Regions from separate parts of the Hahella sp. NBU794 genome, predicted to be linked through region 1. Evidence: riboswitches for the same ligand, from Rfam matches in the RefSeq annotation. Region 1 holds a riboswitch; the other holds the start of a gene.
The links. A riboswitch is a leader RNA that binds a small molecule or an ion and turns the genes downstream of it on or off. The one in region 1 is predicted to bind thiamine pyrophosphate.

Region 1 (12,222 bases):
CCATGGACATCCAGCCCGTGCAAGGTGGCGAGATCCGCCTGCACTCCGGAGGCGCCCGCGCTGTCTGAGGCGGCGATGATCCATACTTTCGGCTTCGGGTCAGTCATGGTGGCGGTTATCTCTCAAAGCGATCAAGCAAACGTGGCGTAAGGCAAGGCTCATTGCGACTGCCGCTGCCAAAAAGGCATGCCGATGGTGGGCGTGCTGGGGCTGGCGGTCTGCCGCGCCAGCATCAGGCCGGCGTTGTAGCCGGCGCGACCGGCTTCCACCGCCATTTTGAATGCGCCGCCCATAGCGACTGGGTCATGGGCCTTAGCGACCGCCGTGTTCAACAGCACAGCGTCAAAGCCCATCTCCATCGCTTCCGCCGCATGGGAGGGCGCACCCAGACCCGCGTCGATAATCATCGGGGTATCCGGCAAACGTTCCCGCAACATGCGCAGGTTGTATTTGTTCAGCAATCCCTGACCGGTGCCTATCGGCGCGCCCCAGGGCATCAGCGCCTCACAGCCTGCATCCAGCAAGCGGCGACACAACACCAGATCTTCCGTGCAGTAGGGCAGCACTTTGAAGCCCCGTTTGCTCAATTCTTTCGCGGCGTCCACCAGTCCATAAGGGTCCGGTTGCAGGCTGTAATCGTCGCCAATAACCTCCAGTTTCAGCCAGTCCGTCTGAAAGATTTCCCGGGACATTTCCGCCAGCGTCACCGCCTCTTTCGCCGACTTACAGCCTGCGGTATTGGGCAGCAGTTTACAGCCGCTGGAGCGGATGTAGTCCCAAATGACTTTGCCGTCCTGGTGCGCCGGATTCTGTCGCCGCAGGGACAATGTAATGATCTCGGCGCCGCTGGCGCGCACCGCCTCCAGCATGATGGCCGGCGACGGGTACAACGCCGAACCGATCAGCAGACGACTCGCAAAAGTTTCTCCATACAGAGACAGCTTATCCACGATTTACCTCCGGTGGCGATGGCCACCTGTACTTGTTTCAAGGCGCGTCAGCCACCCGCCACCGGGGCCACCACATCCACCAGATCTCCTGCGCTCACTTTGGTTTGCGCGTAAGCGGAGCGCGGCACGAACTCGCCATTGATGGCGACGGCGAAACCTACGCCCGCATAGCCGCATGTCTGTAGCACTTCAGATAGGGCGTCGTCGCGCACCTGGGTAGGTTCGCCATTCAACGTAATTTCGATTTCAGGCGGCATATTGTTTCTCGCTGTGAAATTGGTCCAGCACCTGCCCGACCACCACCGGCCCCAACAGATAGCCATGGCGATACAAACCATTGGCGCAGATCAGCCCCGGCTCTCGCGTCACCCTGGGCAGGTTATCCGGCAACGCCGGACGACAGTTGACGCTGGTCTCCACCACCCTCGCCTCCGCGAATGCCGGATTCAACGCATACAGAGCGCTGCTCAGCTCCAGCGTGGATTGCAAACTGATCGGCGACATATCCGCGCTTTCAATTTCCGTGGCGCCGATAATGATCTGGCCATTCAAGCGCGGAACCGCATATAACTTATAGCGGGGATGCATCAGACGAACAGGACGGTTCAGGCTGACTTCGGAAGTTTCAATGATCATGACCTCTCCGCGCACGCCGCGCAGTCCCGTCATATTGCGACTGGCGCCCAGGCCGCGTACGTCGATGACCCAGTCAAAACGCTCGCTGCCGCTGCTCCAATGCATACGGTGTGCGGAGCACTCCACCAGCGTGTCGGAAACCAGGCGAACGCCGCCTTGTCGCAGCGCGGCGAGCAGCGCGTTGAGCAACAGGCGACTGTTTACGTCGGCTTCCGAAGGCAGGTAAAGGCCCTGCTCAAAATGATCCGCCAGCCCCGGCTCCAACCTGGCGACGCCCTCTCGATCCAGCCATTGCAAGGCTTCGTCGGCGGGAAGTTTGGCGTTGAGGTCACGCTGAAACTGCGCCAGCTCCGCCTTATCCAGCGGGTGCGCCACCACCACCGAGCCCGCCTGACGATAGCTGGCCGACATGCCGGTTTGACGCTCCAGCTCGGCGATCCATCGGGGCCAGATATCCAGGCTGCGCATGCCCATGTGGTACACCTCTGGCTCTGCGGACACCAGCTCGCTCAGAGGCGAAATCATGCCTGCCGCGGTCCAGCAGGCGCCGCCGGGCCGCTCGAAGTCTCCAGCGTCAAACAGAGTGACCTCATGGTACAGCAGCGCCAGCCGCCAGGCGCACAAGCGCCCGAGCAGACCGCCGCCGGCGATGCCGATACGCAGCTTAGATTTCATGATACAGACGCCGCCCCGCGTCTTTGTACTTCTGCGACATCTCCTGCATGCCCTGCTCCGCTTCCTGCTGCGACGCGCCCTCAGCCTGCGCCTTCTCCGCCTCCAGTTTGGCGGAATAATCGCGTACATCCTGAGTGATTTTCATGGAGCAGAATTTGGGTCCGCACATGGAGCAGAAGTGCGCCAGTTTATGACCTTCTTTGGGTAGGGTTTCGTCGTGATACGCACGGGCGGTGTCCGGGTCCAGGGCGATATTGAACTGATCTTCCCAGCGAAATTCGAAACGCGCCTTGGACATGGCGTTATCCCGCAGCTGCGACCCCGGGTGGCCTTTCGCCAGATCCGCCGCATGGGCGGCGATCTTGTAGGCGATCAGCCCTTGTTTGACGTCGTCCTTGTTGGGCAGCCCCAGATGCTCTTTGGGAGTCACGTAACACAACATGGCGCAACCGTACCAGCCGATCATGGCGGCGCCGATGCCAGAGCTGAAATGGTCGTAGCCTGGAGAAATATCCGTGATCAGCGGCCCCAGCGTGTAGAAGGGCGCTTCTTTGCAGTGCTTGAGCTGCTCTTCCATGTTTTCCTTGATCATGTGCATGGGCACATGGCCAGGGCCCTCAATGATGGTCTGCACATCATGCTTCCAGGCGATCTCAGTGAGTTCGCCCAATGTGCGCAGCTCACTGAATTGCGCCTCGTCATTGGCGTCGGCGATGCAGCCGGGACGCAGTCCGTCTCCCAGCGAAAAGCTGACGTCATAGGCTTTCATGATCTCGCAGATTTCTTCAAAGTGGGTATAGAGGAAATTTTCCTTGTGATGCGCCAGACACCACTTCGCCATGATGGAGCCGCCGCGCGAGACGATGCCGGTCAGACGCTTGGCGGTCATGGGCACATAACGCAACAGCACGCCGGCGTGAATGGTGAAGTAATCCACCCCCTGCTCCGCCTGCTCAATCAGGGTGTCGCGGAACACTTCCCAATTGAGGTCTTCAGCGACGCCGTCGACTTTCTCCAGCGCCTGATAAATCGGCACTGTGCCGATAGGAACCGGGCTGTTGCGGATGATCCACTCACGGGTTTCGTGAATATTTTTACCCGTGGATAAATCCATCACCGTATCCGCGCCCCAACGGGTCGCCCACACCAGCTTCTCCACCTCTTCTTCGATAGACGAGGTCACAGCAGAATTGCCGATATTGGCGTTCACTTTCACATGAAAATTGCGGCCGATGATCATCGGCTCCGCTTCAGGGTGATTGATGTTACAGGGAATCACCGCCCGTCCCGCCGCCACTTCCTGACGCACGAACTCCGGGGTGATGTAACGGGGCGTGTTGGCGCCAAAGTTCATGCCGGGATGCTGGCTGCCCATGGCGTTCTCAATTTCCGCCTGCTCCAGAGCCAGATTTTCACGGATGGCGATGTATTCCATCTCCGGCGTAATAATGCCTTTACGGGCGTAATGCAGCTGGCTGACGTTGCCCCCGGCGCGCGCCTTACGGGGAGCGTGACGGTGTTCGAAACGCAGATTGTCTAGGGACAGATTTTGTTCCCGGCTTTTGGCGTAAAACGAAGACGAGCCGTGAAGATGTTCCGTGTCGCCGCGCTCATTGATCCAGGCTTCGCGCATACGTGGCAAACCGCGTCGCACGTCGATCTCGACAGCGGGGTCCGTGTAGGGACCGGAAGTATCATATACCCGCAGCGGTGGGTTCTGTTCCGTAGCGCCATCCTGCAAGGGCGTCGGCGTCAGCGTGATTTCGCGCATCGCCACCCGGATGTCGGGACGACTGCCTTCAGCATAGATTTTTTGGGAAGCGGGAAACGGTTGCGTGGACAGCGCATCCACCTGCGCCGACTCACTGAGTTTGCTGATTTTATTGATATCGATTGTGCCGCCCACAGTACTCTCCTAGTTGGTTGTATGGGGTAGCACCAGGGAGGAGAGAGGGCATCAACGTCTTGGTCTGCAATCGGGCCCGCGTCACAATGATGGAGCGCCGCTAAGAACTTTTGATGAACTACTTGTTTCCTACGCTGGTACTAACCAGATCAGGTTCTACGGGCCCCACTGTGTTGTGGTCTCAGCCTGTTACTCCAGGCACCCCGACAAGATGTGCCGATTAGTTTAGGCTTGGTGGCGGGTGGATGGCAAGTGGACGTGACCCAACACGCGTTAGGGAGAGAAGTCGTTCCATCGACTAAAAATAATATTTAAATACGGCTTCTACGCCATCACTGGAATAAGAACTGCTCCAACGCCGCTCATAGTCAAGAAAGATTGCATAGTCATCGCCAATGAACTTTGACTGCTTCAGATTGAAAGAGTGGTAGGCCTCGCCTGAGTCAAGCTGATTCCATACTGTCTGATAAGAGATGATGGATTTCATGTCGTATACTTCATTGATGATCATTCCTGCTTCTGGATTGAGGTACAAATAAGAAGTTCCATCTCCAAACCCGTACCCGCCCATCGCAAGGAAGTAAACGCTCATATCTCTGTCTAAGGCAAAGGTCATTCCGAGACCTCCGCTGATATTGGCTGCGCTATGTCGACGTATATGTTCGTCATAATGCTGCTCCAGCCCAACTTCCAGGCGGCCAGACAGGCCTCCCGTGAAGCTATCCCAAGGGATCAGAGATGAGACTGAATATAACTGAAACCTATCCAGTTTAACTTTCCCATCTTCAGGCGAGACCAGGAAAGAAAGATCCCCGAGCTTCAGTTCATTTTCACTGAAAAACTGCCGATTATCGTCTTCGATGCCATGAGATGCAGGCAAAAAGCCTACTCTAATGAATGCCTCATCACCGATTAACGCTAAACCGCTATACAACTGGCTGTCCTTTGGCGTTTTTACAGGGTTCTTATATTCCGAAATATCTATTTCGTAGACTTCCTCTTGCCTCGCTTTTCTCTGCTCCACTTTATCCGTTAGATTACGCCAAGAGCGCGCATCAATTAGGTCTGTTTCATGCAGGTAATCAGTGTAATAACCAGCAAGCTGAAGCATAAGAAAATCTTGCTCTGGGTTATCCGAATCAGGAAGGTCATTAATTTCATTATGCTCAACTGACTTCTTGACGCTATCGGCCACGCTACGAGGAAGACTCTCCTCCAGCATGCGAATTTTCCATCGGTTTGACGGCAATACTGAAACGTGGTCAATAATTCCCGCCTGATGCGCCTGCTTCACTACATCAAGCGGCGTCATCCATAGACCATCCATGTTCAATACGCTGGGATCAATAAAAGAAACCATAAAACTGGTTAGCGTTGCGCAGTTATAGTCGTGAAAAAAGTAATCCAGTTTTGTCTGCTTTAATTCCCATATGTGGTACTGAATTAATTTCCTTTGGAACTCAGTTGAATCCAGGCGATATTCCCAGACATTTCTCTGTTCACGCCTTAGATACTGATCCAGCTTGTCAGAGTATGGCGTTAGCGCAAAATAACCAGGTTTACCCACCACCAGGCTATCAAACATTATTTTAGGAACGTTAACGCCTTTCACTTCAGTAAAAAAGGAAACGCCATGCTCGACTATGCGCCCTTCATCATTCTTTCCGGAAATCTTTAGCAATATATGTCCCATCATACTTGATGGCTGCGACAGATTTTCAGATGAATAGACAAGATCTATATCATCAATTGGAGCGCGACTAATATATTCTTTCAGGCCAGAACAATTTTCTAAATTAGCAGTATCTATCGACAGTTTCTCGCCAAGCCAATAGTAGCGAGCAGGAAAGCGGCATATTGCCTGACTATCTCCTGAACTATTCAATAAATAGTTTATGGTAAGTACAAGCTCGTTCTTAGGATTAAAGTCTGATCCGGACAGTATAAAAGAATTATCATTAACTTTCGTATTGCCATCTTGAAAGTGAATCAGCGACTTCCAGGCAGGGTCCTGATAAAGCTCTTTTTCTAAGGCGAGGTCAACCACCTCTTTAACAGACGCGGCGAATACAGATGATGCTAAAAAAAGGGAAGCGATTAAGCCTCCCTTAAAAGTATTTTTCATCGCGAAAAATAATTATTTACAGCTAACAGTGATTGAATCTTGGTATTTCCACATTTTCTCAGTTGAGTAGTCAGTGGTGGAACCAAAAGCACCGCCAGACAGAACATTCACGAAAAATATCGGATCTACACTTTTAGTCATCACGGTTTCTTTGGCGCACTCAGATGAGTCCACAACGATGACTTTGTCTCTGTTCGCACGCTTTACTTCAACAACGCCAGGACCTTCAAAAGGAACGCCGTCGATAGTACCGGAGAACTTCTCTCCGCTCGTGGACAATACATTAACTTTCTGAGTGTCTTCGTTCAGGATAGATGCGCAACCTGCTGAGAAAACCATTGAGGTAAGAGCGATTGCCTTTACTGCCTTAACTAACATTTTAATTCCTCTAAAACTTTTCTTTTTCCTAACCCCATTTAAAAGGGGCGGGCAGTATACATAACTTGCTTTTTTGGGAATAGGTTAAGTTCTCACCTTTAAGCATCAGCTTTGTATATGTTTAGTTAATTCATTGATTTAAAGATGCATTTTATCGGCCAATCAGGCTTACCAAGCCCGCTTTTCGGCATTTCCGGTTAGTCGCTTTTCCTTAAACCAAAACACCGATTCTCTTGTGCTTTCTCCTGATTTATTTTCTTAAAAGCAATATTTATTGCCAATAAAAATTGAATTTAACTAGCTTTTGAGGAAACATGAGATGAATCCGACGCGGGCTGAGTTGAAGATTTCTGTCGCCAAGTTGATTGAAACGGCTTATTCGACAGACAAGGGACTGACAGCGAAGATCGTGCGTAGTCAGGGGCCGTTTAAGTTAGCGGTGGATCAGGATGGCAAGGCGACGCTGTCCGGTTCGGCGGGAGTGCTGACCTTCAGCGGCGAGCCGGCGTTAAAGGCGATTGGCGCCAAGATGAAATGGGTGAGCATTGCGTTCGCCAATGGCGAAGGGAATCTGATCAAGTACAACGCCACGTTCTCTATAGGACTTATTAGTATCACCGTAGGCGGCAGTTTTGATCTTGAGGCGTTAATTACTTCCTGCTCCGGTCTGCTGTGCCGCGCCGCCAAAGCCATGCAGCAACGTAATCACGCCTACGACGAACAACTACGGAACATCATGGGGAACTGAGCATGAAAATCTGGGGACTGATTCTATGTCTGCTGGCAACAGGATGCGCATCCGTTGGTGAGCTCGATCCCTTGTATCCGAATTATCGCCTGTACGCGGAGGCCGTCGACGCCAACGCGCTGAGCGCAGACTATCCGCTGTACTTTTCCCGGCGGGTCGTGGACCAAGTGGCGGGCGATCAGGCGGCGTTCGCACAGTTAGGATTCAAAGCCTACATGCTGCGGGAGCACTCCCATTCCGCCGCGGTTGGAGAGGATAGCGGCTGCCTGACGGTCAATGGCTACGGCATCGGCGGAGAGCCGTTAACGTTTTATCTGGCTTATGTGCAGGAAGGCGCCGAGTGGCTGATTGATGACGTGAATGTGGTGTTTCTGGAGCCGGAGCAGGCATTCGGCACCACCGCCAAATGCCCTGAGGAAACCCGCGTTAATGTGAAGAATTAGCCTATTTTTAACGCCTGACTACCGGCCTCCCTCGTTTTTAAAACGGAGAGGCCAGTCGCAGCTCCGTATTCTATTCAGAGCGCATTGGCGAAAAGGACATCACCGTACCGCCAAAATGAATTGACTTATAACGCGGCAACTCAAGGCGGTACTGGCCTCTCTTGAGTACGCCAAGTAAATCTTCGTTGTAATAATACGAGGAGCTGGGCATGATCAACCGACCCACTTTATTCCATGCGCCCGCTTCATCCAAATCATAAACTTTAAGATCGTAAATATACTCGGGACTATCGGCAATCAAGACTTCCTCTTCACCATCGTCGTCCAGGTCCACAGTTAAGGCGAAACACAATTGTTCCCGGCACAACTCCGGCTCTATGCTACGCTCAAACGCCGCCTTATCGGCTACGCCTTCGTTAAGCCATTCCACACCAGCCTGCTTCGAGTAAAGTTCCGCCAGGCGCTGTTTTTGCTCCCAGTCATAGTAATACTGGGCGCTCTCAAGCACGTCCAACCGTTGCGCCAAGACTGTCGCTTCCGCCTCTGACAACGCCCCTTCCTTTTCCGTCAACGCCCTGATTTGCGCCAGCTTCTCTTCACCTGATCGGCCCAGATGATAGCGAAACAATCCAAGATCGATGTCTTCCACAGAGATTTCACCGGCTTTCAGTCTGGCGAACTGATTGCTGGCGCTCACTTCCTGAGGATTCAGCCAGGGCGTCAGCGTAAGCAGCGCCACCCACACTGCGGAGAGAATGATCGGGGTATTCACCGAATTCAGCATCGCCCGCCAGGAGGTGCGTTTCGCCAAAAAGATAACGCTATAACTTAGCGTCAGGGCCAAAGCGAACACCACAAACAACGCGGAATAGTAACGGTCTGGAGTCAGACCATATTGTTCGATACGCTGATAGAGCGAGTACCCGGCCAACAGCGCGAATATAGGCAACAAGCCCACCAATACATAAATCCCCGCCCGTAGCCATTGTGGATACGGATTACGATCACCGCCGCAGAGCGCCGCTCCATTCAATGACACCACCGCCACCAGAATCATCGCCAGCAGCATGGGTGTGGAACGGCCAGTACTCCAGATCAACTCCAGACCCACAATCGGCAGGGTGACAGCGAAGGCGATCATGAACGCCGCCACTGGCGGCAGAATCGCGCGACATACGGTGGCGATCAGCCCGCTCAGCATGCTCAATAAATTTGGGTAGCGACACCCCAGACTGATGCCCAAGGCGAAAATGATCGCCGAGGCGGTCCATCCCACTGGAGGAGACTCAACAAAGCGGCCCGGCCCCTTAATTCCCAGGATATCGAACAAAGAAGCGCCCAGCATTGCAACCAACCAGTAGATGCCCACCAATAGCCCAGCAAACGCCAGAATAAACAGGTTTTCCCAATACTTGCGATACAGCTCCACACTGAGAATATCGCTCATAAAGCTCTGATTCTTCTGAAAATCACATTGAACAAAGGGCAGCAGCGCAAATAGCAGCGGCACGATTGTCACCCACCATGAGGTCACCAAACCTGAGGAGCCCTCGTAGCTACCGCCCTCTGGTTTGAAGGTGTTGGCGATTAACCAGATTGCGGACAACCCGATAGCGACAGCAATGCCCGCCGCCAGCGCCCAATTCGGGGCGCTCCTGCGTGTTCTGGCGGTAAACAAAAATGCGCCGGCGAAGACAAAAACGAAGGTTATCGCGACAGCCACGGCCTTCTGGGCCATAAGACCGTCCGGCCAATGCTCGGCGCCCAGCCAGGCGGCCACGCCCGTCGCTATACCAGCGAACAAAGTGGAGTAAAAGGGAAAACGAGTTTCTTGAGGGGTCATAATGTCCACGGCCAAATAAAATCTGAATCAGGATAAAGCGCCAGCATACACAGCAATACTGACTTTCGAGAGGTGGGATTATGGCGAATTATGGCGCCGCTACTTCATCCTCGGGGAGACGAATCGGAATACGACGCCCTGTTAAAGTTTAAGGCATAAAGGCGCGTAGCAAAGCGGGCTTCATTTCTTCCTTAAAGCGCTTATTAAGCTTCAAATCTGATGTGATAATCCGCATGAAACGCCCATATTTTTCTTCCACTTTCGCACCGTAATAAAACACGACCAAAGGCGCGTCATCCTCGTCATTGTATGCATTGTAGTAGGAATAGACCGTGTCTCTATCGTTACCCCACTCTCCTTCCATAACAGGCTTGCCCAAATAGGTGAAATTCTGACTGACCGCCTCTTTGAACCAATCTTCTATCGCGGCGCCTTCTAGCTCCACCATGGGCGAGAAGACCACTCTGAAGATTTCACCCTCTTTTAGTTCCTTCGGAACATAGTAACGCTCTTCGTTGAGACTGATCTGCATACGCCATTCATAGGGTAACTTCTCCGCCGGGCCTGATTTACGCATTGGAAACAGCGTTCCCCCCAAGAAAGGCTGCGTGCGGTCGTCATAACAAAAGCCGAAAAGGCTTCTGTTCGTTTCGCCATTATCGTAGGTCAGTTCCATGGCGTACCCATTCAAGCTGTATCGACCACGGTTATTGGAACCATCATTGCGTTTTTTCTGAGATGTGACGCCAACGCCAGGAGAGTTGCCACTGACAATTGAACTATCTCCGGTGTCGTCACTGTATGATGCGGCGTAAACACTGGTTCCTGTCGTCATGGAAGACATCATCCCGCTTGAGAACAGACTGGAGTAACCTTTCGAGAAGCCGCCGGCGCCGAGAAAAGTCCAACTGTTGGTATAGGAGCTACCTCCCCCAATCATGCCCATATTCACCATCGTGGTTTTCGAAATATAGCGATTCAGACGTTCGCCCATTCGCGCCGGCGCCAAATGTCGCCCCTTAGATAATGAACTCCACTCCTTCTTGCTGGCGGGAATTTTCACTTTATAGCTCTCTCCGCCGTCATCCTTCCAAATCCCCCAGCTATTGGAGTATTCCTCGCGAGACTTGGCGACGTCCAGATCTTCCGGCGGCACGGTCAGCCCTTTATAGGCAGTGCCATCTTTGAGTAACAGAATCACGTAGTCGTCGTAGGTGTCATCAATTCTGTTTTCAGTGAAGTCGCATACCAACGCCTCATATTTGTCAGGCAGCGAATACTCTGGCGCGGCGGCGTTATCGATGCGTTTTATTTCCGGTGGGGCGGCTTGGGTAGCGGGTTTGGCTGGAGGAGCCATGGGGGTTACACCAGATGTTGTTGTTTCAACCGGCGCGTTAGGCGCCGCCTGCGAGATCGCAACGCCCTTCAGGCGCTGCGGCAGCGTCTCTTTGATTACCTGCTGCATACCACTGGCGTAACGGGACACCAGCGTCGTCACGTCTGAAGATAAGATGCGCAGATACACTGCTTTGCCTTGTCCAAAGAACCCCATGTAATGCGCATAACGGAGTACGCCATCCTGCCTTTGCAGCGCATAGGTCGCCGTCAATACGCCGCCATTATTCCGCCTGGGTTCCGGCGCCGCCAATACTTCGCCCCACTTGCTGGCGTCCAGATCGATGCGCTTTTTGAACCACTGCGGATATTCGCTTTGTGGGAGCGTTTCCGCCAGGGCGACAAACATCCGGTAGTCTTCCTCAGCAGTTAAATCACCGGGTATAAATATCTCTTCCCCGTCTTCGACCAGGACAGACCAACCGTCTGGAGCGGCATGGCCGATAGATGCGAGAGGCATGAACGACAGCGCAAAGACAAACACCAGCAACCTACGTACAGTTTCGACGAAGCATGATGATTGCAATTTTCTAACCTCTGGCGACTATTGGCGAAAAGCTTCCTTGAGAGCTGGCTGCAGTTCCTTGGCATAACGTTGCGCCATAGCGGAATCCGACATTACAAGGCGAACGAAACGCCCGAACCGGCCCCTTGTCTTCGTGCCGTAGTACACCACATAAAGGTCTCGACCATTTTCCTTGAACGCATTGTAATACTGATAAAGCCCCTGCCGACCCGACCAATCTGCCATGAGTAGCGGATCACCGAGATACGACAGGTTTTCCGTCACGGTCTCTTTGAACCAGTCCTCCATCGAGCGCCCGTTTAATTCCACTTTCGGAGAGATCACCAGACGGAAAACTTCTCCTTCCTTGAGATCGCCGGGGACATAAAACTGGTCCTCATTTTCAGTGATCACCATTTTCCAGTCGACTGGCAAATCACGCTCGGCTTCAGACTCCTTCATCCAATACATCGTCCCCCCCAGGAACGGATCGGTACGGTCGCCGTGGCAAAATCCAAACAGCATGCGTTGTTTTTCGCCGTTATCGAAACTCAGATTCATGGCGTAGCCGTTCAGTTGATAGGCGCCCCGGTTTTTAGCGCCGTCTTTGTTGCCTCT
Region 2 (12,222 bases), 1.8 Mb from region 1:
CTGCGGTGGCCATGCCATTGATGGCCGGCGTCATACCCGCATGCAAGGCCTGTCGGCGTTGGTCTTGAATCGCTTCTTCGGCGGGTTCGCCGAGCATAAGGCGGCCTTCAATGAGATCTTTCTGGTTTCTGGCCCCGGCGGTGAGACGATCGAGGCACAGTGACACGCCGTTCAGGGTGTTGCCGAGAATCATGCCCAGCAGAGGAATGGCGTATTGCGGTTTATACCAGGGCTCCGGTTGGATAAGCGCCAGCAGGACAATCAATATCATGGAATAGGAACTCGCCGTCATGGCGAACAGACCGATGCGGAAAGTCCAGCCTTCCGTGAATCTGTGTTCTTGTCGCGCGCCGACTTCCCGTCCCGCCATGGCGGCCATAAACAGGCAGACCATAAGCACCCAGGGCAGCGAAGTCTGGGCGAACAGAAACTTCAGCGCCATACCGATCAAGCTCAGTTGTATCGTCAGGCGCGCGACGCCGATCAGTATGCCTGAGCTGAGGTCCGGCGCCTGTCGCCAGTTGATCCAGGCCAGACTGCACACCAGCAGTGCGCATAAGCCCAGGTCCCAGATGCTTAAATGAATAATGCTCATCATGCAGCCTAAAAATGGCGCTTAAACTTGGAAAGTGGGAGTGAGTTCGCTCAGCTCTCTCACTTTATCGTCAATGATATTCCAGAAGCGATTGGCCAGACGCAGACATTGCTCCTGATCGTGGCTGACCAGACAGATCGCCCGGCCAGGCTCCGCCAGATAGGCGGTCAGCATCCGCTCGACGCGCTCACGATTACGATTGTCCAGATTGGCGCTCGGCTCATCCAGCAGCGCGACGGCAGGCTCGCGCGACAGGGTGCGGATCAGGCCCAGGCGTTGACGTTCGCCACTGGAGAGACGGCTCGCTTCCCAGCCCGCCACATCAGGATTGAAACCGGCTTTTTCGTACCAGGAAGACGGCATGCCGGCGGGCATATGCTCTCCCACGGTAGGCAGCCACCAGCGGCATTCGCTGGGGGTGAGCATCACCCTGCGCCGCCACTCCGGCGCTGGAATCTGGTCGCAGGCTTCTCCGCGCAGGAAACAGGTTCCAGAATGCGGGTCCAGATCGGCGATAGCCCGTAACAGCAGGCTTTTACCACAGCCGGAAGGGCCGCTCAGAGCGACGCAGTCACCCTCGTAAAGGTGATTGGAGAAAGGTTTGAGAGAGCCTATGGCTAGGTCTCTAAGCGACAACAGCGGCATTGCGTCAACCTGCTCACGTCCGTGAGTATCACGAAGGTCTGCTGAAAATCAGGCCAGGGGAAATTGTTCGCTTACAGCTTGCGGCGCCTCATTGGCGACGGGGTGGAAGTGCTCCGCTAGGGTCGCTTTTAATTGCGCCGCTCAATAAAAGTCTATCGCAAAATTCGTAGAACGCCCGTAAAACTTTGTGGAATGATGGACGGTTTTTTTAGGCCATTTACAGACGTTTTCTAACTCCCTGATTGTTATTAACATGGTGACGATCATGACATGTTTATAACCTGGTGTTGAAACGTCGCGCGGCCGCTCACATCCAGAATACGGATCACTCATGAAAATACTGCTGCTATCCGCCTACGATGTAGACAGCCATAAACGTTGGCGACAAGGTTTGCTCAATGCGTTTCCTGAACACGATTGGGTTTCGCTCAGCCTGCCGCCTCGCTTCTTTCGCTGGCGCATTCGCGGGGCGCCGATCAGTTGGAGCCTGTATGAAGACGAAGCGCTGCGAGGGGCGTATGACCTGATCGTAGCCACTTCCATGGCGGACGTCGCCACCCTGCGCGGGCTGTATCCGAATCTGGCGGCGACGCCATTGCTGGTCTATTTTCACGAGAATCAACTGGCCTACCCCTGTTCCGGGGAACAGCACGACAGTATCGATCCGGCCATGGTGAATATCTACGCCGCACTGGCCGCCGACCGTGTGCTGTTCAACACGACGTTCAATCTGGAATCTTTTCTCGCCGGCCTGGAGAGTCTGATCGCCCGCTTGCCGGATGCAGTGGACGCAGAGTTGTGTCGCCGTATTCGCGATAAAAGCCAAGTGATTCCCGTTCCATTGGAAGACGAACTATTGCGCTTTCCGCGCGAGGAAAACGGCGATCAGCCGTTGACCATCGCCTGGAATCATCGGGTGGAATATGACAAAGGCGTGGATGACTTGCTGATGATTTTGCGGCGGCTGCGGGCGCGGACCCATGACTTTCAGCTCGTCTTGCTCGGACGTCGCTTCAGACAAGCGCCTCCCGCCTGGAGCCATCTGCAGGAAGAATTCACTGCGCATCTGCTATTCGATGATTTCGCGGAAAGTCGCGAAGCCTACTGGCGCTGGCTGAGTCGCGCCCATGCGGCGCTATCCACTGCGCAGCATGAGTTTCAGGGACTGGCGATGATGGAGGCGGCGGCGCTCGGTTGCGCGCCAGTGACGCCGGATCGCCTGAGTTATCCTGAACTGTTTCCGCAGAGTCGCCGCTATCAGGATATTGATGAAGCCGTTGATTTGTTGCTGGACGCCCCATCCGCGAGCCCTTGCGATATGAGCGAGTACGCGTGGGGCGCGTTGCGCGGCGTTTATGCAGATGTGTTGAGCAAGACCGCGGATCGACGGTGATGGCTCACAAGAGATTGCCTAAACGGCGCCTGTCTCCGCGTTGTCGAGATGAATCGCGCGGTGCGCAAGCCGGCTGACGTCCTCGCTTTGATGAGTGACCATCAGCAGAGTTTTGCCGAATCGCTCCGCCATCGTGCGGGTCCACTCTGTCGCGAGGCGACGGGTGTCCGCATCCAACTCTGAAAAGGGTTCGTCCAGTAGAATCAGCGGCTCTGGCCGCAGCATTGTGCGCAGCAAAGCGGCTCGCTGACGCTGTCCCCCTGAGAGGCGGCCGGGAAGTTTGTCCAGCTGGTCGGCGATTCCCAAAGCCTGGGCCTGGGCGGGGATTTCGGAGTGCATTGCAACGTCCACCCCCAGCTTCAAATTCGCCATGATAGTGAGGTGTTCGAACAGGTTGTAGTCCTGAAACAACATGGCGACTGGTCGCTGCTCCGGCGGCGTGTGGGTGAGATCCTTGTCTTCCCACGACAGGTGTCCTGCCTCCAGCGCGACAAAGCCTGCGATGGCCTCCAGCAAGGTGGATTTCCCCACGCCGCTGACACCTTGCAGGGCGATGATTTCCCCTTGGGCGACTTGCAGATCGTAATGCAGGGTGCGGGCGCCCCGTTTAATTTGAAGTGCGCGAATTTCAAGCATGACGGGGGGATTGTTTCTCCAGATAAAAAATCAGCAGGCCGCAGACGCCCAGGAACACCATGGAGGCCAGTGAGGCTTCGTCCAGGCGATAAGTGCTGGCGTAACCATAAATCAGCCAGGGCAGGGTAACGAAGTCCTGGTTGCCGAAAATAGAGTAAATCGCCACGTCTCCCATGGCCAGCATACCGACAAAGGCGGCGGCGGTGCGAATGGCCGGCGCCATATAGCTCCACTCAATGCGTCGGCGCTCCCGGGAAGTCAGTTTCAAGGAAAGAGACAAGCGGTGGTATTGGCTGTCGAAGTTCAATAGCGCGGGCTTCAGTTGCGATGCCGCGAAAGGAACGGTGATCAACCCATTAATCGCCGCCACCAGCCAGATGCCCCAATGATCCAGGTCCAGGTGCGGCAATAGCAACACAAACAGTCCAACGGACAGCACCATGGCGGGCACCGCCAGCGAATGCGAGGTGAGCCAGTCCAGCCACAGCGCGGCGGGGGATTGTTGCATGCGAGCGCGGCGATAGGGGCGCAGGGCGCTGTAGGCGAGGCTGATCGACAACACCGTCGAAACGACGCCCAGGCCAAGTGTGATCAGCAAAGGACGGCTTAGAGAACGCCAGAATTCCATATCCACGCCGCTATGGATTACCCGCGGCGTCAGCGCCAGCAGCGGCGCCAGTAAAAACAGCCAGCCGCAGGCGTAGAGCAGGCGATACGCCAACTGTTCAAGACGCGTCGCCGGCGGACGCAGTTGCGCTGGCGCTGAGGCGGGACTGAGCCAGGACACTTTGCCGCAGAACGACACCAGCAGAAACGCGGAGCCGGCGATTAGTAGCTGCACCCAGGCCAGCGCCAGGGCTTCAGAGATATTGAAGTCGTATTTCAACGCCTGATAAATGGCCACTTCCAGGGTGGTGGCCTTGGGGCCGCCGCCCAGCGCGAGCACTACGGCGAAGCTGTTGAAGCAAATGACGAAGATAAAACCCAGCAATAGCCAGGTGGCGCTGTGCGCTGCGGCCCACTCCAGTCGCCGGAAACGCTGCGCGCGGGTGAACTTGAGCTGGCGCGCCAGACGCCAGCTGGCGTCGGGAATGGACTGCAGACGCAAATACAGGGTGCGCACCGCAAAGGGCAGATTAAGGTAGATATGCGCGATCAGGATGCCGCTCAGGCCATACAGGTTCCAGTCGTCTCCCAATAATGGACTGAGACTGCCGGAGCGACCCAGCAGACTGATAATGCCGGTGATCACGATCAGCGTCGGCATCACGAAACAGAGCACGCACAGACTGAGAAACGCGCGCTTGTGCGTGCTGTCCTTGAGATAACTGAGCGCCAAGGCCATCGGCCAGGCCAGGACGACCGACAACGCAGCGCTCAACGTCGCCTGCAACAGAGTGAAGCGCAGGATCGCGAGAAAGTAGGGATCGCTGAAATAGCTCCAGTCGAACTCGCTGCGATTGAACCCAATCAGGCCGCCGAAGGCCAGGGCCGTTGCGGCGGCGACCAAACCCAGGGCGGGCCAGCCGGCCCATTTGCCTGAGGTGAATGCGCTCAGCTTCATCAAAGTACAACCTGCATGGAAAAAGCCGACCAGTTAAAACAACAAATAGAGATGGCGGCGCTTATTGAGCGACGGCGCTGCGCCATTCCTTGATCCATGTTTTACGGTTCGCCGCGATGTACTCCGGCGTCAACTCAATGGGCTTGGGCTGAATCAGCGTATCGAAAGCGCTGGGCAGTTTGACCCCCTTGCGGACCGGCAGCATCCAGTTTGTCACCGGGATGACTTCCTGCGCTTCCTGAGAAATCAGAAATTCAAGGAAGCGATTGGCCAGCGCCTTCTTCTCGCTATTCGCCGCGATGGCGGCGACTTCCACTTGCATCACATGGCCTTCGCTGAACAGCGCCGCCTTGTATTGCGATTTGTCCTCCGCCACCTGGTGATAGGCGGGAGACGTGCTGTAGCTGAGTACGTAATCCGCGTCGCCTTCCAGGAACATGCTGTAGGCTTCCCACCAGCCTTTGGTGACGGTGACGGTATGTTGCGCCAACTGTTTCCAGGCGTTTTCCGCCTGATCGCCATATGCGCTCTTCATCCACATCATCATGCCCTGTCCCGGCGTGCTGGTGCGCGGGTCCTGATAAATCACCGAGGCGGAGGAGTTCACCAGTTCTTGCAGAGATTGCGCCGGCTGCTTGATTTTCTGGCTGTCGTAGATAAATGAGAAATAGCCGTAATCGAAAGGTACGAAGTCTTTATCGCTCCATTTCAGCACTGGCGTCAGGGCGTCGAAGGCGACTGAGTGCGGCTGCACCAGACCTTCTTTGCGGGTTTCTTCTATCAATCCGGTGTCCAGACCCAGCACCACATCCGCTTTGGCGTTCTTGCCTTCGATGCGCAGCCGGTTAAGAATGCTGACCCCGTCTTCCAGGGCGACGAATTTAAGATCGCACTGACAGGCGGCTTCGAAGCTTTTTTCCAGCGCGGGACCGGGTCCCCATTCGCTGATGAAGGAGTCGTAGGTGTAGACCGTCAGCTCTTCCGCCGCGCTGGCGCTGGTGGCGAAGGTCGCGATAGACGCGGCGATAAGCGTACGGGCGACGCGAGATACGGATGCAGTGTGAAACAGGTTGTACATGGAGGCTCCTCTAAACAGCGAGGCGCGGAAGCGGCGGCCTTATCCAGAAAGCGGATTAGCCGGCCTCATTTCCTACGCCAGCATTAACTGGATCAGGTTCTACGGGTACACTCTCAGCCTGACTGGCGCGCATTCATGCGCAATGGCGCGTCGAATAAACGCAGTGGAGTCAGGCGCCCCGATGAGACTGCCCGGATTCTAACCAAAAGCGATGGGACAATCTACGCGGACGCAGGATATTTTGCAGTGAGGAAACTCTGTCTGCGCTGGCGTAATGCGAGTAAACCTTAACAAGGAGTCAAGACAGGATGGCGTTTACAAAGATGGAAACCGAGCGTTTAACGTTGCGGGTGGTGAGTCCGGAAGACGGTCCGGCGCTAAACCAGACAATCATAGAATCTCTGGATCAGCTACAACCCTGGCTGGACTGGATGACGCCGCCGCCGAGCGTAGAGGAGACCGCCCGCTGGTGTCGGCAGGCATACGCTCGCTATCTGCTGGAGGAAGAAGTGAATCTGATGCTGCTGCGCAAGGAAGATGGCGCGTTGGCGGGAGTGTGCGGTTTGCGTAAGGCCAACGCCGCTTTGCGTCATCATGAGGTGGGCTATTGGGGCTCGGCGCGCCTGCAAGGCGCCGGTTATATGACGGAGGGCGTAAAGGCGTTGGCGGAGTACGCGTTGCTTGAGCTGGCCGCCAGCCGGGTTTATCTGACCACGGACGAACGCAATCTCAGCAGTCGCAAACTGGCGGAGCGCGCAGGATTTCAGCTTGAAGGCGTGTTGCGCAACGAGCGCATGGATAACCAGGGACAGTTTCGTAACACCTGCGTGTACGCGAGAATTGCGGCGGGAAACTGGACTACCCATTAACCTGTCGCCTCCATAAACCTTTTACACCCATAAACCTTTCACACCCTTAAATAATGAGCACGGCATGAGCGATACCCCACAGTCAGAAGAGCCCACACAACGCCCGTTTGTTGCGGAGCGGCTGCGGGCGGCTGACGCCTTTCTGGGGGCGGGGATGGACTGGCGACTCATGCTGGCGTCAGGACACAGCAATATGTTGTTTCGAGCGCAGGGTCCGCAAGGCGATTTGGTGCTGCGTATCAACGCCAGCTTGTTACGCGCCTTTGGCGTTGACCGGCGACTTGAGGCGGATGTGCTGCGACTGATCCAGGGCGCTCGCTGGGCGCCGCGAGTGCTCTGTAACGCGTGGCGGGAAGGTTGGCTGTTGATGACGCATCATGGCGCCAGCCTGACCGAAGCCGGTGATCAGTACGTCGCCTCGCAACAGACCGTCGAGCAGTTACTGGCGTTCGTCGCAGATCTGCAGCGCATCACGGAAGGTCCTGCATTCGATTACCAGGCCCTGATGGCGCTCTATCGAGGTCGTCTACAGGAGCGCGCCGCTGCGGCTGCGCATCAGGCTTATCTGCAGCAACTTGAAGATGCGTTTTCCGCTATTCCCAACGACGCAATGGCGCTGACCCACCATGATCTGCACTCAGGCAACCTGTGTCTGGATCAAGGACAGCTGATCGTGCTGGACTGGGAATATGCCGGCCTGGGCTGGCCCTGGCTGGACATGGCCTCGCTCCTGCAACACCACGATCTTGAAGCAGATGATTTATACGCTTTGCCCGTTTGCGCCAACTTGAGCGCAAAGGAAATCGAAAAACGACTGCATCTTGCCGCGCATATCAATCAACTCCTGGAACAACTTTGGTTTGCAGTGAGAGAAGAACAAACCGGGTGATTGATACTATTCTTTTGGAGTCTCGCCAAAGCAAACCGACCCACAGACTAAGACATGCCCAACAGCAAATACGGACACGTATTGTTCGATAGCCTGAATAGACTTAAGCGCATCAATTGGCTGGCGTCAGGTGATCCTGAAAGTCATGCGCAATGGATAGCCGAGTACTTGCGACGGGTTGCGGTGATGTCGAATGAGCTTGGACTGGATTTATCCTCGCCATTTTTTAAGCCGGTGAAAATTTTAGTGATAAGCGGCGATCAATCTGCTGATGCGATGGTGGAGTTCATGGCGATAGCGGAAGATGCTGACCTTGTTAAAAATGCTTACGTGCGACGCTCATGTGAGTGCTACTTGGAGTGGAGCGAAGGAGGCGATGAAGGTCGAGACGTGGCTTTAGCCTACCCAGATATATTTGATCCGTTGATTAGTCTGATAGAGAGCGGCGGAAAGTTTGGTTTGCATCACGGGGAAATAATGGTTGGAAGCTCCGCAATCCCCCTGAATAACTGGAAGCGTTTCGCTGGATATCGACTCTAATAAGTTATAGACGCATCACGAGTTCCAGTGTCGGCTTCTTTCTCTTCTTCTTTTTGTTCTACATCGCGCTCTTCTGTGGCGGGCGCATGTAGCGGTAGTTCTATTTTGACGACGCAGCCGTGTCCGACGGCGCTGGATATGTTGATGGTTCCGCCCAATACGTTGGTGACCAGTTGGTGCGTCAGGTGCAGTCCCAGGCCGGTGCCGCCCTGGTTGCGTTTGGTGGTGAAGAAGGGGTCGAAGACTTTGGGCAGGATTTCCGGGGGGATGCCGGCGCCGTTGTCGCGGACTTCTATTTCCGCAATCTGATCATCGCGGCGCTGAGCGGTTAGCCAGACTCTGCCCTGCGGCGTATCTTGAAAGGCATGTTTCATGGCGTTGTTGACCAGATTTTCCAGCACTTGGCTTAAGGCTCCGGGGTAACTGTCCAGCTCCAGCCCGGCGTCGATGTCCGTCACCAGTTGGTGCTCTCTTTTGTGAATGCGCAGCCAGGTGGTCAGCAGCATGTCCTCAATCAGTCCTTTCAGCGAGAATACCCTGCGTTCGGCTCCGGCGCGGTCCGTGGCGAGCTGTTTAAAGCTATGCACCAGTTGCGCCGAGCGATTGAGGTTGCTGAGGATGATGGCGGAGCCTTGTTCGAAGCGGGTGAAGTAGTCGTTCATATCGGAGCGGCGCAGACCGCGTGCGAAGGCTTCTTTTAATTCTTCCGCCTGTCGTTGCATGGAGGACAGCGTTACCAGCGAGGCTCCGATGGGGGTATTCAGTTCATGGGCCACACCGGCCACCATCATTCCCAGGGATGACAGCTTTTCCGCCCGCACCAGCTCGTCCTGAGTTTGCATCAAATTATCCAGTGACTCTTTCAGCAGTGTGTTGGAATGCTCCAGCTCGCCGCTGCGTGCGCTAAGCTGTGTATTAAGCGAGTCTCTTAAGGCGTCGGCTCTGGCGATGCGGATGGCGACCAAAAACAGAATCACCCAAAGCCCGATGATCACCCCCAGCGTGGTCGCAAGCGCCTCCCGCTGCAGCGCAGAGACGGCGGCTGGGTCCACATTCACCACCAGCTTCCAGTATTGATCATCCTTATTCTGGTTTGAGGTGGGCGAGAATGTGGTGAACAGCCAGAGTCCATCGTCATCTGTGAAGGTACCGTAGTTTGCCTTGGCGATGCGTTCCCAGCCTTCAGGATGGCGAACGCCAAAGCGCGATTCGGTGCGCTTGAACATAAATCCCCATTCTTCTTTGGGATTATCGCTCAACAGCCAGTAGCCATCGGAGTTCAGCAAGTGCAGGCGCAGGCTGGCGGGCAAGTGTAAATTGCGCAGAGCCTGCAGCATCAGATTGGCTTTGTAGTTCAGCACCACCAGACCGTTATGCTCGCCTTGATCATTGTGAATGGGCGTCACTGCGCGTAGAACGGGGTTATGGGGAATCTGGATGGAGCCGTGTTCGACATTAAGGTCCAGCGGAGAAAAGTAAATTTCATCCGACTTCAAGGCCATGCCGGAGGTGAAGTAGTAGCGCTGGCTTTTTTTCTGCAACTGTTCGTCAGGAATGCGTATTGCTTGAGCGCCGAACATTTCCACGCGCACTAATTCACTGCCGTCTGGGCCCAGCCAGCGAACTTGGTCGTAGATGCCGGATGCCTCGGAAAAGTCCTGCAACAAGTGTTCAGCGCGTTGTTTGTTTTCCGGCGTAGCGTTGCGAATCGCTTTATTGTGCGCAATAAAACGAATATCCGTCGCCAGATCGCCGAAGTTTCTGGCCATGGTCTCGTAGGCGGAGCTGAGCGAACTGGAGGCGCTTTCCTGCAGGGGAGACAGCTTATTATCCAGCAGGTAGTCGTACAGAAAGAATGAAAGCGCCAGTAGCAGCATGCTCCAGGGCGCAATCAAATTCAGCAGGCGTTTGCGGATGTGGTATAGAGAAGGCTCCTGAATGGTCATGGGGGCGTCAGCGTCGTTGAGCCAGCCATTGCAGCAGGTCATCCACCTCCATTGGGCGGGCGTAGAGATAGCCCTGCACGCTCCTGCAGCCGTTGTCGAGCAGCCATTGCGCCTGCTCCTTGGTTTCCACTCCCTCGGCGATAATGTCGAGATTGAAGCTTTCTCCCAATTGAATAATCGTTTTTGCGATCGCGGCGGCGCCTTGATCGGTGGTGACTTTATCGATGAACGATTTATCGATCTTCAATCTGTCCACCGCAAGGCGACTCAGGTAGGCGAGAGAAGAGAAGCCTGTGCCGAAGTCGTCAATGGCCACGGCGACGCCAATTTCCCGCAGACGCTCCAGCTTATCCCGCACCAGTGAGAAGTTATGCATGACCGTGGACTCGGTGATTTCGACCTCGATTTGCTGGGGTCTGATTCCCACCGCCTCGGCGCTGCGGATGAGTGTGTCCACCATGTCGTCCTGTTCGAACTGGATAACCGAATAGTTCACGCCAATGCGGAGGTCGCGATAACCGGCATCTTGCAAGCGGTGACAGGCGGCGCAGCCCTGGGTGAGTATCTGTTGCCCCAGGGGCAGAATGAGTCCGGTGGTTTCCGCCAGAGAAATAAATTGATCCGGCCGAATATGCGTGCCGTCTTCCAGGCGCCAGCGCGCCAGGACTTCCACCCCGGTGACCTGATTGGTTTCAAGATCGATCTGAGGCTGCAGGACGGCGTAGATGCTCTGTTGGGTCAATGCGTCCTGGAGCGCCTGTAGCAAGTGAAAGCGGCTGGCGGCGGCGGCTTCGGTTTCCGGGTCGTAAGTGGTGTGCTGGCGGATGCCGCGTTTTTTCGCCTGCTTCAACGCAATGCCCGCGCGGGTGATGACTTCCGGCGGTGAACTGTCAGGATGGTTGAGTGGATAGATCACCGAGCTGATATTGAGCAGTTTTAAGCTCTTTTCAGAGGCGGACAGGCCATTGAACAAACCGTCCAGCTTGTCGACGGACACCTCGTTGACGCCTCCCAGAACGGCGAACAGGTCGTCTTTGACCCGGGAAACCTGAACGGTTCCGTTGAAGGCGTCTTTGAGCCGGCTGGACACCAGTTTCAAAACCGAGTCGCCATAACGGGCGCCCAATGCTGTGTTGATGCTGGCGAAGCCGTCTATATCCACCAGCATCAGCTGATACTGGTTTCGATCCGTGCGCGAGAGTATTTGGCTTAGCCTGCGCAGCAAGGCATTACGGTTAGGAATGCGCAGGGTGTCGTCTTCGTAGGCCAGGCGCTCCAACCGGTTGAACAAGGAAACGTTTTGCAAGCCGTTGGCGATGTTCAGGCTGAATACGCGGATCAGCTCCTGTTCGGTGGAGTCGAGCGGATGGCCCGTCTCAATGTAGGCCGCGTAATCGGCGGCGCCGATGGGGTCGAGAAAGAACAGGCAAGTGAAGTCTTTCTCATGGATGGACTTGCGGGCCTGCAGGCATTGGTTCAGATGCTCCCGCACCTTGGGCGCTTCAAACTCCATCAGGGTTTTGCCGATGCAGTTGGAGTATATTCCCGCGGCGCCGATGATGTAGCTTTCGCGACTTTCAGGCTTGGTCGTCGTATACGCCTTTGCGCACACCAGCCCGTCAGGAGGCAGTCCCAGAAGTTTGGCCAGCTCCGCCAGCATGCGTGCGGAGAATTCCTGCAGGTTTTTGGCGGAGTAAACGGAGTCGCTGGACTCGGCGATCAACTGTAATCCCCGCTTCGCCCGCGCGATTTCCCGAATCTGAATGTAAGAACGTGCGCAGCCGGTCATTACCGTTTGCAGACGGGTGTCGGTCAGCTCGGACTTGGTCCAATAATCATTGATGTCGTATTCCTTCATGACGTCCAGCATGGGCGCCATGCCGGGCTGTCCGGTCAGCAGCACCAGTCGTATTTCCGCATTGCCAAGCACTTCCCGGATGGCGCGCACGAGGCGGAGGCCTGCGTCGTCGGTCTCCATCACCACGTCCACCAGAGCAATGGCGATGTCAGCGTGTTCTGAGAGTAGTTTGGAGGCTTCTGCGTAACTGTAGGCGCGAAGTATCTGAA

Region 2: linked by a shared signal. The riboswitch ahead of thiB (thiamine ABC transporter substrate binding subunit) and the one ahead of thiC (phosphomethylpyrimidine synthase ThiC) in region 1 are both predicted to bind thiamine pyrophosphate.

What each region holds. Positions count from the first base shown of each region.
Region 1 is NZ_CP192738.1:146,306-158,527, reverse strand. It holds gene thiE (thiamine phosphate synthase) at 1-107, opposite strand, end outside; gene ACQYWX_RS00680 (thiazole synthase) at 159-950, opposite strand; gene thiS (sulfur carrier protein ThiS) at 998-1,207, opposite strand; gene thiO (glycine oxidase ThiO) at 1,197-2,261, opposite strand; gene thiC (phosphomethylpyrimidine synthase ThiC) at 2,251-4,167, opposite strand; TPP riboswitch at 4,277-4,383, opposite strand; gene ACQYWX_RS00660 (DUF4105 domain-containing protein) at 4,466-6,292, opposite strand; gene ACQYWX_RS00655 (hypothetical protein) at 6,305-6,670, opposite strand; gene ACQYWX_RS00650 (hypothetical protein) at 6,990-7,418, shown strand; gene ACQYWX_RS00645 (hypothetical protein) at 7,421-7,861, shown strand; gene ACQYWX_RS00640 (DUF4153 domain-containing protein) at 7,932-9,704, opposite strand; gene ACQYWX_RS00635 (hypothetical protein) at 9,853-11,625, opposite strand; gene ACQYWX_RS00630 (hypothetical protein) at 11,644-12,222, opposite strand, start outside.
Region 2 is NZ_CP192738.1:5,264,902-5,277,123, reverse strand. It holds gene ACQYWX_RS22965 (ABC transporter permease) at 1-595, opposite strand, end outside; gene ACQYWX_RS22960 (ABC transporter ATP-binding protein) at 617-1,240, opposite strand; gene ACQYWX_RS22955 (tRNA-queuosine alpha-mannosyltransferase domain-containing protein) at 1,572-2,633, shown strand; gene ACQYWX_RS22950 (ATP-binding cassette domain-containing protein) at 2,652-3,269, opposite strand; gene ACQYWX_RS22945 (thiamine/thiamine pyrophosphate ABC transporter permease ThiP) at 3,262-4,833, opposite strand; gene thiB (thiamine ABC transporter substrate binding subunit) at 4,895-5,911, opposite strand; TPP riboswitch at 5,964-6,102, opposite strand; gene ACQYWX_RS22935 (GNAT family N-acetyltransferase) at 6,220-6,780, shown strand; gene ACQYWX_RS22930 (phosphotransferase) at 6,845-7,669, shown strand; gene ACQYWX_RS22925 (hypothetical protein) at 7,724-8,209, shown strand; gene ACQYWX_RS22920 (sensor histidine kinase) at 8,206-10,197, opposite strand; gene ACQYWX_RS22915 (bifunctional diguanylate cyclase/phosphodiesterase) at 10,163-12,222, opposite strand, start outside.